4 regions of the Thioalbus denitrificans genome follow, and region 3 is predicted to be linked to each of the others. Evidence: predicted binding sites of a transcription regulator. Region 3 holds the regulator's gene; each other region holds the start of a gene.
The links. The regulator sigma-54, encoded in region 3, starts transcription at its own class of promoters, with help from an activator protein. The targets are predictions, from matches to a motif close to TGGCANGNTNCNTGCTT.
Positions count from the first base shown of each region.

Region 1 (3,295 bases), on a different contig from region 3:
GCACCCCACATCCCCCGGATGACGCGGAGCCACCTGAAACCCTCCCCGGATCCCAGTCCGCCCTTTCACCACGAAGCCACGAAGAACACGAAGGGGTGTATTGCCGGAGATCTGTATCCGGCCGGACGAACCCGGCCTTGGAATGAGCGCCACAGGCCACCGGCCACCGGTTCGTAGGTGCAAGATTCATCTGCACAACAGCATCGAACAGGGCGCCTCGTCCGGCCGGCTGAATCCAGCCCTACGGCCGCAGGGAATGGAGGACCTTGAACCAACCCCGGAGGGGCGGATTCCTCTGCCAACTCACCCGCCAGAGCGAAGCCACCTCCTCGATACCCGAAACCAGGAACTCGCCGCTAGTCCTTGTTACGCACCCGCACGATGACATCCACGGCCACCGCCTCCGTGCCCTCCGGTGGCGTGGGCAGGCCGGGCATGGTCATGGTGTGCCCGGGGATATCGGTCAGCTCGCCCGTATCCACATTGAAGTAGTGTTGGTGAGCACTCACATTGGAGTCGTAGAAGACCTTGGAGGGATCGACGATGACCTCGCGCACCAGCCCCTTGCGGGCAAAGAGGCCGAGGGTGTTGTAGACCGTCGCCTTCGAAACCAGGGCCTGGCCCTGGTTGACCTCCAGCAACACCTGCTCCGCCGACATGTGCTGCGGACGTGCGAGCAGAATTTGGGCGATCTCGAGCCGCTGCTGGGTGGGGTTGATGCCGTGGTGCCTCAGGAGCCCCATCAGGTCGGGGGCCGGCACGGGCTGTGAATTCGTTAACGTTCCCATGGTGTTACAGTATACGTACACGGTTTAGACAAAGTCTATCCCGTGAGCGCGGAATCAGGAGACAGGCAAGGTGACACATCGCGTCACTTTCTAACGCTGCAGGTCACGAGCAATTACTGGCCGGAAGGGAAAAACCAGCCCACATGAGGGTTTCTCGTCTTGACAGGAGTGTGAGACAGTCTACATATTCACCTAACATCATCTGCTTACAATAACAATCAGCGACAATGCTTTAGATTGATGCTTCCTGGCATGCATCCTGCTTCATCAGGAATACAAGGGCATCATCCCGGCAACAAAGAAGACCATCGTTTCCCGCTCAGAGAACAGCAAGGAGAATCACCATGAAGCGCACCCAGCAGGGCTTCACCCTCATCGAACTCATGATCGTGGTGGCCATCGTCGGCATCCTCGCCGCCATCGCCATCCCGGCCTATCAGGACTACATCGCCCGCTCGAAAGTGTCCGAGGGTCTGGCGTCCCTGGCCGAGGCAAAGACCACAGTAGCCGAGTACTACTCCACCAACGGCACCCTGGCCGCCAGCTCTGTCTCAATCGGCATTGATACGGGACGCACCACCCCCTATACCAGCGGCATGACCTGGAGCAACGCCGCTCAGCCTGTCGTGGGCGTGTTCCTGACCAACATCAACACTGCCGTCAACGGGACCCGGGTACAGTTGACCGGCACCCGCGACTCCGCGCGCAAGGATATCGAGTGGTCCTGCAGCAACTCCGGCGCTATTGCGGATCAGAAATATTACCCCTCCAACTGCCGCAACTGATCCGTGTCGTTCTTCGCGACAAGGAACAAGGTTCCAAGTTGATGAAAACGCCCACTTCGGTGGGCGTTTTCTTTTGCTGTATGAATATCTTCCATGCAATCACCCATGCAAGACGCTTCGGATAGGGTTTTTATCGGATCGCTTTTCTTTGTCTGCCTCGTCACCATATATATTTATTGGATCGGGTTGGGCGGCCCGTTCCTTTTGGATGACTTTTCCTCCCTTGAATTGGTCAAAAGATATTTTCCCGATCCCATAGCTGTCGCCCTCAGCCGAGCGGACCAGGCCGGGCTGCCAGGCCGCCCCGTCTCCATGCTCAGCTTCATTCTCACCGCCGAGGATTACCCGTTTGACGCCTGGAGTTTCAAGTACGTCAACCTGTGCCTGCATTTGATTACAGGCCTTTCCTGGGCGTGGCTGTTATTAATAATCTGCCGCAACTCTAACATTGCGTTCCTGAGAAAGAGCGCAAATCTTGTCGCCTTGCTTGGTTCTGCGATCTGGCTTCTCCATCCGCTGAATGTCTCAACCGTCCTCTACGTCGTTCAACGAATGACCATCCTCTCGGCGTTGTTTGTAATACTCGCCCTGATAGCTTTTGTTTATGGAAAAACGACCGCCAGCAACTCAAAATATTCTGCCGCAATTTTACTCTGGATCATATATCCGTTTCTATTGTCACTTGGCGTCTTGTCGAAAGAGAATGCAGTTCTCGGCATCCCACTGACTCTATTAATCGACTATTTCCTCATACAGTCAAACCGCACCGATGAGCCCGCTTCATTCAGGAGATGGAGACTAATCGTTGTAATACTACCGTGCGCTCTTCTTGTCATTAAAGTCTTGTCGGCCATCCCCAGCTATCTCGTCACTTATGAGATCAGGGACTTCAGCATATGGGAGCGTCTGCTGACCCAGTCAAGGGTATTGATACTATCTCTCTACAACCTAGTCATCCCAACATCTACCAGCTCCAGCATCTTTTATGACGACATAGAGATTTCTCACAGCATACTTTCGCCGGCGACCACTCTTGCGGCAATACTCTTTCTTGGGGCGCTCCTGGGCTCTTCCATTTATTTCAGAAAACGGGCCCCGATGTATGCTTTCTGTGTTCTGTGGTTTTTCATTGGCCATTTGCTCGAATCTTCATTCATACCACTCGAACTGTATTTCGAGCATAGAAACTACTTGCCAGGCATGGGCATTTCCCTATTAACCGCCAGCTCGCTTGTCTTTGCGACCAGAAATATTTCGAATTCCTACTTCATATTTATCGTCATTCTGGCAACATCTGTTTTTGCATACAGCACTCACACCAATGCAAAGACCTGGGGCGATGCCAACGCTTTGGCAATCTACAGCCTCTATGAACATCCTGATTCCGTTCGCGCCACTGAATTCTATGTAAACAGACTTACCTTTAAACACAAATACAATGAAGCAGGCAGAATCATTTCCGAGGCCCTGGACCGTGACAAGAATAATTCCGGCCTAATTCTCCTCCAGCTATACCACGAATGCCTGCACCCAGAGACTACAGGCATAAGCCCAACGGGCCTGAAAGACGCACAAATAGCACTGAACACAAGCCCCCTGAATCTTGGCGCCGTTGGTCTCGCGCAACAAATGACAGAGAGCGTAGTGTCAGACCAATGCCAAGGAGTTGACAACAAGGACATGCATATCCTGCTTGACAGCTTGCTTACAAATGAAAATTTT
Region 1 covers NZ_QPJY01000001.1:795,017-798,311, reverse strand. The annotation lists gene DFQ59_RS03775 (Fur family transcriptional regulator) at 357-788, opposite strand; gene DFQ59_RS03770 (pilin) at 1,133-1,573, shown strand; gene DFQ59_RS19435 (hypothetical protein) at 1,679-3,295, shown strand, end outside.
Region 1: the regulator sigma-54 is predicted to act here: its motif matches at 1,037-1,053, upstream of DFQ59_RS03770 (pilin).

Region 2 (3,295 bases), on a different contig from region 3:
GCTCAACCAGCGCCGGAACAGGGAACGGACGCCCTCCCTGGCGTCCGCAGGGCGCCGGATCAGTAGTTCTGGCCCGAGCACTCCTTGGTGACGGTGTTGTAGTTGCCGCAGGAGACGGGCGGCGTCCAGTCGGCGATGATGTCCTTGCTGCCGGGCAGGAAGTCGGACCAGGCGTCGCCGGGAACCTCGGCGTCGGTCTCCCAGACCACCGCGAACTGGCCGTCATCCTGGATCTCGCCGATGAGCACCGGCTTGGTGACGTGGTGGTTCTTCAGCATCACCGCCTTGCCGCCGGTGAGGTTGGGCGTCTCCAGGCCGATGATGGCCTCGGCCACCTTGTCGGTATCGGTGCTGCCGGCCTTCTCCACCGCCTTCACCCACAGGTTGAAGCCGATGTAGTGGGCCTCCATGGGGTCGTTGGTGACGCGCTTGTCGCTCTTGATGAAGGTGTGCCACTGCTTGATGAAGGCGTCGTTCTCAGGCGTATCGACGCTCATGAAGTAGTTCCAGGCGGCGAGGTGGCCCACCAGCGGCCGGGTGTCGATGCCCGAGAGCTCCTCCTCGCCCACGGAGAAGGCCACCACCGGGATCTCCTCGGCGGAGATGCCCTGGTTGCCGAGCTCCTTGTAGAAGGGGACGTTGGCGTCGCCGTTGATGGTGGAGACCACGGCGGTCTTCTTGCCGGCGGAGCCGAACTTCTTGATGTCGGAGACGATGCTCTGCCAGTCGGAGTGGCCGAAGGGGGTGTAGTTGATCATGATGTCCGCATCGGCAACACCCTTCGCCTTCAGGTAGGCCTCGAGAATCTTGTTGGTGGTGCGCGGGTAGACGTAGTCGGTGCCGGCCAGCACCCAGCGCTCCACACCCACGTCGTTCATCAGGTAGTCCACCGCGGGAATGGCCTGCTGGTTCGGCGCCGCGCCGGTGTAGAAGACGTTCCTGGAGGACTCCTCGCCCTCGTACTGCACCGGGTAGAAGAGCAGTCCGTTGAGCTCCTCCACCACCGGCAGCACGGACTTGCGCGATACCGAGGTCCAGCAGCCGAAGATGGCGGCCACCTTGTCCTGCTGGATCAGCTCGCGGGTCTTCTCGGCGAACAGCGGCCAGTCGGAGGCGGGGTCCACCACCACCGGCTCGAGCTGCTTGCCCAGCAGTCCGCCCTTCTTGTTCTGCTCATCGATGAGCATCAGCATGGTGTCCTTCAGGGTGGTCTCGCTGATGGCCATGGTGCCGGAGAGCGAGTGGAGAATGCCCACCTTGATGGTGTCGGCGGCCTGGGCCATCTGCAGGCCCAGGCCCAGGACCGCGGCCGAACAGGCCAGTGCGGTGCGCTTGAGCAGCGTGCGGTTGTTTCTCTTCATGTAACCCCCATACCGGTGTGTGGTCGTTGGTGAAGCAGCCGGGTCGTGCCCGTCGCAAACGGGATTGCATGCACCATGCCAATCGGCAGGCGGGCGGCCGCAACCCGCGCGGATGCGCCGGAACCGGGCCCCGCCCGTGCCGCAACGGCACCCGCTGCACCGCCGCCGTGCATCCGCGCGGTGCACGCATCGGGCTGGTGCGCGCGCACCGCACCCCCACGGTGCGGCCCTGCTCCGCCCGCACCAGTACCGCGCATAAAAAAACCGCGCCTTCGCGGGCGCGGCTGCGGGCGACGGGATGGCGGCTCAGGCCGCCTGTTCCAGCAGACCCTGGCGGACGATGAACTCCACCACCGCCTCCAGCCCCGTGCCGGTCTTGAGGTTGGTGAAGACGAAGGGTCGCTCGCCGCGCATGCGCCGCGCGTCCCGGTCCATCACCTCCAGGGAGGCGCCGACGTAGGGGGCGAGATCGATCTTGTTGATCACCAGCAGGTCCGAGCGGGTGATGCCGGGCCCGCCCTTGCGCGGAATCTTGTCGCCGGCGGAGACGTCGATCACATAGATCGTCAGGTCCGAGAGCTCGGGGCTGAAGGTGGCGCTCAGGTTGTCGCCGCCGCTCTCCACCAGCACCAGGTCGAGCTGCGGGAAGCGCCGCCCCAGTTCGGCCACCGCGGCCAGGTTCATGGAGGCGTCCTCGCGGATGGCGGTGTGGGGACAGCCGCCGGTCTCCACGCCGATGATGCGCTCGGACTCCAGGGCCTCGTGACGAATGAGGAACTCCGCGTCCTCGCGCGTATAGATGTCGTTGGTCACCACCGCGATCTCGAACCGCTCGCGCAGGACCCGGCACAGGGCCGCCAGCAGCGCCGTCTTGCCGGAACCCACCGGGCCGCCCACGCCAACCCGCAATGTCTGCCTGTTTTCCACCGTGTCGTCCTCCACTTCGATCGCGCCGCCGCTCCGATCAGGAGCGGAACAGCCGCGTGTACTGGGTCTCGTGCAGGGCACCGGCCAGGGCGAGACCCGGAGCGCCCATTCCCATCACCGCCTCATCCAGCTCCAGCCCCCGCTCCACCGCGGCCGGCATCCGCCGCTGGAGCGCCGAGAGCAGGCGCTGGGCCGCCGTCTGTCCGAGCGGTATCAGCTTGGTGGCCGCCGCCACCTGGTTCTCCGTCCACGCCCACAGCAGCCCCAGCGCGCCGCTGCGCACCGGGATGCCCCAGCTCACCGCTGCCAGGGCGAACAGGGTGGCGAAGCCGGCATCACCGCGTCCGGCCCAGGCCCGGGCCCGCTCCTCGCCCAGGTCGGCGAGCAGTCGCGCCAGGGCGGCGCCCAGGTGGCGATCCTCGGCCTGCAGCTCGGCGCTCTCGCGCACCGCCCCCAGCCAGGCGTTCCAGTATTCCACCTCCGGCTCGGCCGCTTCGCGCCAGGCCCGGTGCAGCCGGGCGAAGACCGGAACGTCGGCGCGGGCGAGGCTGTGCTCCAGCAGCCCGCCGATCCACTCGCCCGCGCTGCGCTCGTCCGTCACCCAGCCCGCCTCGACGGCCCATTCCAGCCCCTGGGAGTAGGCGAAGGCGCCCACCGGCAGCGCGGGACTGGTGAGTTGCAGCAGGCGCAGCAGGGCGGCTTCGCCGGCCACGTCCGCCGGTTCTGGCTCAGACCAGGCGCACATGCACGTAGTCGTGATTGTGCGCATGCCCGTGGCCGCCGCCGTAGGCGCCCCCCTCGGGCTCGAACGGTGCGATCTCGTTCACCACTTCCAGCCCCAGCTCGCGCAGCATGTCGTCGAGCACGTGGTCGGTTGCGTAGCGCACCCAGGCGGTCTCGATCTGCAGCGCCACGTGGCGGTTGCCGAGGTGATAGCAGGCCCGGGCCAGCAGCAGCGGATCCCGGCTGCGGGCGGTGGAGACGCGCTCCGGGGCCGCGCAGACGCG
Region 2 covers NZ_QPJY01000012.1:9,074-12,368, forward strand. The annotation lists gene urtA (urea ABC transporter substrate-binding protein) at 60-1,361, opposite strand; gene ureG (urease accessory protein UreG) at 1,668-2,288, opposite strand; gene DFQ59_RS16910 (urease accessory protein UreF) at 2,326-3,033, opposite strand; gene ureE (urease accessory protein UreE) at 3,017-3,295, opposite strand, start outside.
Region 2: the regulator sigma-54 is predicted to act here: its motif matches at 1,426-1,442, upstream of urtA (urea ABC transporter substrate-binding protein).

Region 3 (3,295 bases):
TGAGGCAGAGATTCTCCTGCTGGACTTCAAACAGGTTTTGTATGCTGATCGTCCGGGGCATCCGTTTCGGCGGCCTCGTAACTCAGGATCGTCTGGAGCAGCGCTGCCGCGTCGGGTGCCTCGCGCAGCCGTTGCCGGGCCTCTTCGTCGCTGAACAGCTGGGCCAGCCGTGCCAGGACCTCGAGGTGCTCCTCGGTGGCGTTCTCGGGCACCAGCAGCGCGAACAGCAGGTCCACCGGCTTGTCGTCGATGGCGTCGAAGTCGATGGGCTCCTGCAGGTGCGCCAGCGCGCCGATGACGTGGTCGCTGTTCTTCAGCCGTCCGTGGGGAATGGCGATACCGTGGCCGATGCCGGTGCTGCCGAGGCGCTCGCGGGCGATGAGGCTCTCGAACACCTCGGTGGGGTCCAGCTCCGGCTCGTCAGTCGCCGCCAGGCCGCCGAGGAATTCCAGCGCGCGCTTCTTGCTGCCGGCGATGACGTCGGTCGCGGTGCGTTCGAGGGTCAGGATGTCACGCAGGTGCATGGTGATTCGTCACTGTGCGGGGCGATCCGTTCGATTTCAATCGTCTGGCGTCTCTCACTGGTCTCGGTCCGGGTCCGCCGCGGTTGTCGTGGGTTCGAGTCCGGGACGGGGCTGACGGGGCCGCCGGCCCCGTCAGCCCTCCCCGGTTCCGGGCTCAGGCGCGCTTGGCGCTCTCGTGGTTGTGAGCCTGGGACTTTTCCTTGTGCTTCTTCACCTGCCGGTCGAGCTTGTCCACCAGGGCATCGATGGCCGCGTACATGTCATCGTGCTCGGCGTCGGCGTACAGTTCGGCCCCGCTCAGATGGATGGTGGCCTCGGCTTTCTGCCGCAGCTTCTCCACGCCCAGGATCACGTGCACGTTGGTGATGTTGTCGAAATGGCGTTCGACCTTCTCCAGCTTCGAGTTCACATAGTCGCGCAGTGCCGGGGTGATGTCGACGTGATGACCGGTGATGTTGGTCTGCATAGCTGACTCCTTAAGCCTTATAGCAGGCGCTTTCTTTCGTTTGATGGCGGTATCGCCATGACCTCGCGGTACTTTGCGATGGTCCTGCGTGCCACATTGACTCCCTGATCAGACAGGATTTTTGCGATCTTGCTGTCGCTGAGCGGCTTGGACGGGTGCTCGGCGGCGATGAGCTTCTTGATGAGCGCCCGGATCGCCGTGGAGGAGGCCTCGCCTCCGCTCGCCGTACTGACGTGGCTGGAGAAGAAGTATTTCAGCTCAAAGATACCACGGGGGGTGAGCATGTACTTCTGGGTGGTGACCCGGGAGATGGTGGACTCGTGCATCTCCACCGCTTCGGCGATGTCGTGCAGGACGAGGGGCTTCATGGCCTCCTCGCCGTGCTCCAGGAAGCCGCGCTGGTGCTCCACGATGCAGGTGGCCACCTTCAGCAGGGTCTCGTTGCGGCTCTGGATGCTCTTCAGGAACCAGCGCGCCTCCTGCAACTGGGTGCGCAGGAAGTTGTTGTCCTGGCTGTTGTCGGCCCGGCGCACGAGGGCGGCGTAGCTGGGGTTCACGCGCAGTCGCGGGGAGGCCTCCGGGTTGAGCTCCACCAGCCAGCTGCCCCGGTGCTTGCGCACGGTGACATCCGGCACCACGTACTGGGGCTCCTCGCCGCCCACCTCGTTGCCGGGGCGGGGGTTGAGGGTCTGGATCAGCTGGATGACCTCGCGCAGCTCGTCCTCGCTGATCTTCATCCGCCGCTGGACCTGGGCGTAGTCGCGGGAGCCCAGCAGTTCCAGGTGGTTTTCCACCAGGTTCAGCGCCTCGCTGCGCCAGGGCGTGGCGGCGGGCAGCTGGCGCAGCTGCAGGGACAGGCATTCGCCCAGGTTGCGGGCGCCCACCCCGAGGGGGTCGAAGGTCTGGATGCGGTGCAGGACCGCCTCCAGCTCGTCGAGCTCCACCTCGAACTCGGGGTCGAGGCTGGCCAGGAGCTCCTCCAGCGTGGCGCCGAGGTAGCCGCGTTCGTCGATGGCGTCGATGAGCAGCCGGGCCAGTTCCAGGTCGCGGTCGTTGAAATGGGCGAGGCTGGCCTGCCAGAGGAGGTGCTCCTGGAGCGACTCGCCCCCATGGCTGACATTGGCGAACTCCTGCTCGTCACCCTCGTCGGGCCCGGAATTGCTGCTGGGCACGTCGTAGATGTCGTCCCAGGCGCTGTCCACCGGGAGGTCCGCGGGAATGTCCGCGTCGTTGCGCTCGAGGTCGAGGTCGCGGTCCTCGGCCTCGCTGCCCGACGTCGATGGCGCCTCCGCCTCACCCGACGCTTCGACCTCGTCCTCCGCCAGCTCCAGCATGGGATTGGTCTCCAGCGCCTCCTGGACCTCCATCTGCAGGTCGAGCGCTGAGAGCTGCAGCAGCTTGATGGCCTGCTGCAGCTGCGGCGTCATGGTGAGTTGCTGGCTCAGCCGGAGCTGAATGGAGGGTTTCATACGGCGCGTCGTCGTCTAGGCGTAAACGGATATCCGGTATCCGTTGTCGTTATGTCCGGATTGTAACGCAAATAACATGCCGTGCAGATAGGGGCACGGGCCGCGCGGGTATCCCCGCGACCGGGGAGGCGGGAAGTCACAGGCGGAACTCGTGGCCCAGGTAGACGTCCCGGACCTGGCTGTTGTCGAGGATTTCGGCCGGCGTGCCGTGGGCGATGCCGTTGCCGTTGCTCATGATGTAGGCGCGGTCGCAGATGCCGAGGGTCTCGCGGACGTTGTGGTCGGTAATCAGGATCCCGATGCCGCGGTCGCGCAGGTGGCTGATGATGCGCTGGATATCGAGTACCGAGAGGGGGTCCACGCCGGCGAAGGGCTCGTCCAGCAGGATGAAGCGGGGCTCGGTCGCCAGCGCCCGGGCAATCTCCACCCGCCGCCGCTCGCCGCCGGAGAGGCTGATGCCGAGATTGTCGTGGAGATGGCCCACGTGGAACTCGTGCATGAGGCTGTCGGCGAGCCGCCGGCGCTTGCCGGGCGTGAGATCCCGGCGCAGCTCCAGGATGGCCATGATGTTCTGCTCGACGGTGAGCTTGCGGAATACCGAGGCTTCCTGGGGCAGGTAGCCGATGCCGCGCCGGGCGCGAATGTGCATGGGCTCCCGGGTCAGGTCGGCTCCATCCATGGTGATGGCGCCGCTGTCGCAGCGCACCAGGCCCACGATCATGTAGAAGCAGGTGGTCTTGCCGGCGCCGTTCGGGCCCAGCAGGCCCACCACCTCGCCGCTCTCCACCCGCAGGGAGACATCGCGGACCACCTCGCGGGCGCCGTAGCGTTTGCCC
Region 3 covers NZ_QPJY01000003.1:53,527-56,821, reverse strand. The annotation lists gene hprK (HPr(Ser) kinase/phosphatase) at 1-61, opposite strand, end outside; gene ptsN (PTS IIA-like nitrogen regulatory protein PtsN) at 27-524, opposite strand; gene hpf (ribosome hibernation-promoting factor, HPF/YfiA family) at 679-990, opposite strand; gene DFQ59_RS08535 (RNA polymerase factor sigma-54) at 1,008-2,459, opposite strand; gene lptB (LPS export ABC transporter ATP-binding protein) at 2,596-3,295, opposite strand, start outside.

Region 4 (3,295 bases), on a different contig from region 3:
TCTTCCGCACCAACCCGCAACTGGCGCCGGACTACCTGGCCGACGAATTCTGGGAGCGGCGGGCCATCGCCGCGCGCCACGCACCGCAGGAGCGTCTCCCCGCTCTCGTCGATGATCCCGACGAGGTGGTGCGGCGCGTACTGGCCTGGCGCCTCCCCGAAGAGGACCTGCAGCGCCTGATGCGGGATCCCGACCGGGATGTCCGGGTCATCGTTGCCGCACGTCTTGCGCCGGATCAGCTGGAGGCCATGGCCAGCGACACCGATTACCAGGTGCGGATATTCCTGGCCAGGCGCCTGCCGACCGGACGACTGTTCCGGCTCATCTGCGACCCCGACCGCGAAGTCCGCAAGACGGTTGCCGCGCGGCTGCCGGTGGAGAGCCTGCCGCTGATGTGCATGGATCCCGAAGCCGAGGTCCGCCGCCGGGTCGCCGAACGCATGCCGCCCGAGTGGCTGGAGGGGCTGGCCGCTGACACCGACTGGCGCGTGCGTCTGACGGTGGCGGAACGCGCCCCCGTCCGGCTGCTCGGCTCCCTGGCCCGGGATCCCGACATGGATGTCCGCACCGTCGCCAAGAGGCGGCTCGCCCACCAGGAGCCGGGGACCACCGCCCCCGGCCCGGCGACCTGAAACCCTGCCGCCCCTGCGCGCGTACCGGTACGAGAGAGGAGAACATGCCGCAGAGCAACGAACTGGCCCTGTCCCTGGCGAAACTGTGTGCCGACCAGACACCCGCCAACCTCCCCGCGTTCGTGGAGACCCTCAATACGCTCAGCCCGGGCCCGGTGTTCCATCACGCGCTGACCCGTGGCGGCTGGTACCGGCCTGGAGGTGTCGTGAGCGCGGACGGCGAACGGGTGGCTGATTCCATTGGCGAGTGGGCGGAGCGTGAAGCGGAGGGCGATGTACTGCGCCTCCTGGCCCGTTATGCGGATGACGGGCTGCTGGCCACCCGCCTGGATGGCCAGACCCACTATTTCGTGGCCCGGCTCGGCGAGGGCCCTGCCGAGTTCCTCCAACTCGAGGTGGAAGAACTGAGGGAGGTGGTGGATCGACCCCTTGTGATCCCCGGGTGGATCCCCGACAACCTGGGGGAGTTCCTGGATCCCTTCGAGTATCCCCGGCTCGAACCCCGCTCCGTCGGCAACGGGCACTACCAGTTCCGGCGCCTGTTCGACGCCGCCGGGTTGCTGGGGGAGCTGGAAACCCGGCATGGAAGCGATCTGCCCGTGGTCCGCTTCGTGGCGGACTGGAAATCGAGCAGCGCGGGTGAGAATGCGCCTCTGTGCGAACACTGGATCCTGGCCCTGCGTGACGCCGTCGACCGCTACGGGGATACGCGCCTCAGCGTGAGGCCAATTCCCATGGACACGGATGTTCCCCGGCTCCGTTTGTCGGAACCGTCCCGGGGAACCCAGCTGGCCAACCAGATTCACGCCTTCGACCGGTCGGCTGGATACCCTTTCGCCTGGTACTTCTGGATGCTCGGCAGCCGTCGCGTGCCCCACGAACTGGCCGCGGCGGTGCACCGTGACCTGATGGGCGCCTTCGACTACCTCCCGCCACGGGACCTGAAGGTGCTTGGACGCTGGAGCGCGCACCCCTACTGCACCTAGGCGCAGAGCCCGATTCACGGCCGCTGGCGGCAACCGGGACGGCAGCCTGTCCCATGCCACGACGCCGGATCGATCCCTGTCGAGAACCCGTCAATGCGGGCCGGTTGTCGCCTTTGCGACAAGCGGACAGTGATGCAAGCCACTGAGGGGAATGGTTTAAGTCCAGTGGCACGAGCATTGCAATCTTCGCTGCAGACAACGATTGAAGGGGATTTCTGCATGAAACCCAAGGACATTGCGGCACTGCTGGACGAACCGGCCTGCAGCCACAACAACAAGTCCAAGTCGGGCTGCGCCCGGCCCAAGCCCGGCGCCACCGCCGGCGGCTGCGCCTTCGACGGCGCCCAGATTGCCCTGCTGCCCATCGCGGACGTGGCCCACATTGTCCACGGCTCCATCGCCTGCGCCGGCAGCTCCTGGGACAACCGCGGCACCCGCTCCAGCGGCCCCACCCTCTACCGCATCGGCATGACCACCGACCTCACCGAGCAGGACGTGATCATGGGCCGCGGCGAGAAGCGGCTGTTCCACGCCATCAAGCAGGCGGTGGAGACCCACGAGCCCGCCGCCGTGTTCGTCTACAACACCTGCGTGCCCGCCCTGGTGGGCGACGACGTGGAGGCGGTGTGCAAGGCCGCCGCCGAGCGCTGGGGCACGCCGGTGGTGCCGGTGGATGCCGCCGGCTTCTACGGCACCAAGAACCTCGGCAACCGCATCGCCGGGGAGGCGATGGTCAAGTACGTCTGCGGCAGCCGCGAGCCCGATCCCCTGCCCGAGGGCGTCGCGCCGCCCGGGGTGCGGGTGCACGACATCAACCTCATCGGCGAGTACAACATCGCCGGCGAGCTCTGGCACGTGCTGCCGCTGCTGGACGAGCTGGGGCTGCGGGTGCTCTGCACCCTTTCCGGCGACGCCCGCTTCCGCGAGGTGCAGACCATGCACCGCTCGGAGGTGAACATGATGGTCTGCTCCAAGGCCATGGTGAACGTGGCGCGCAAGCTGCAGCAGGCCTTCGGCACCCCCTGGTTCGAGGGCAGCTTCTACGGCGTCACCGACGTCTCCAGGGCGCTGCGCGACTTCGCCCGCCTCATCGGCGACCCGGAGCTCAGCCACCGCACCGAGGGGGTCATCGCCCGCGAGGAGGCGCGCATCTTCGCTGCGCTCGAGCCCTGGCGCGAGCGCCTGCGCGGCAAGCGGGTGCTGCTCTACACGGGAGGCGTGAAGTCCTGGTCGGTCATCTCCGCGCTGCAGGACCTGGGCATGGAGGTGGTGGCCACCGGCACCAGGAAGTCCACGGAGGAGGACAAGGCGCGCATCCGCGAGCTGATGGGCGCGGACGCCAGGATGCTGGAGGAGGGCAATCCCAGGGCGCTGATCGACCTGGTGCGCGAGCAGCGCGTGGACATCCTCATCGCCGGTGGGCGCAACATGTACACGGCGCTGAAGGCGCGCATCCCCTTCCTCGACATCAACCAGGAACGGGAGTTCGGCTACGCCGGCTACGACGGCATGGTGGAGCTGGCCCGCCAGCTCTGCCTGACCCTCGAGAGCCCCATCTGGGAGGCCGTGCGCCGGCCTGCCCCCTGGCAGGGAGGTGCCCGTCATGGCTGAGATCCTCAAGCGCAACAAGGCCCTTTCCGTCAGCCCGCTGAAGTCCAGCCAGACCATCGGCGCGGC
Region 4 covers NZ_QPJY01000002.1:397,441-400,735, forward strand. The annotation lists gene DFQ59_RS06310 (4Fe4S-binding leucine-rich repeat protein) at 1-632, shown strand, start outside; gene DFQ59_RS06315 (hypothetical protein) at 677-1,618, shown strand; gene nifE (nitrogenase iron-molybdenum cofactor biosynthesis protein NifE) at 1,838-3,229, shown strand; gene nifN (nitrogenase iron-molybdenum cofactor biosynthesis protein NifN) at 3,222-3,295, shown strand, end outside.
Region 4: the regulator sigma-54 is predicted to act here: its motif matches at 1,785-1,801, upstream of nifE (nitrogenase iron-molybdenum cofactor biosynthesis protein NifE).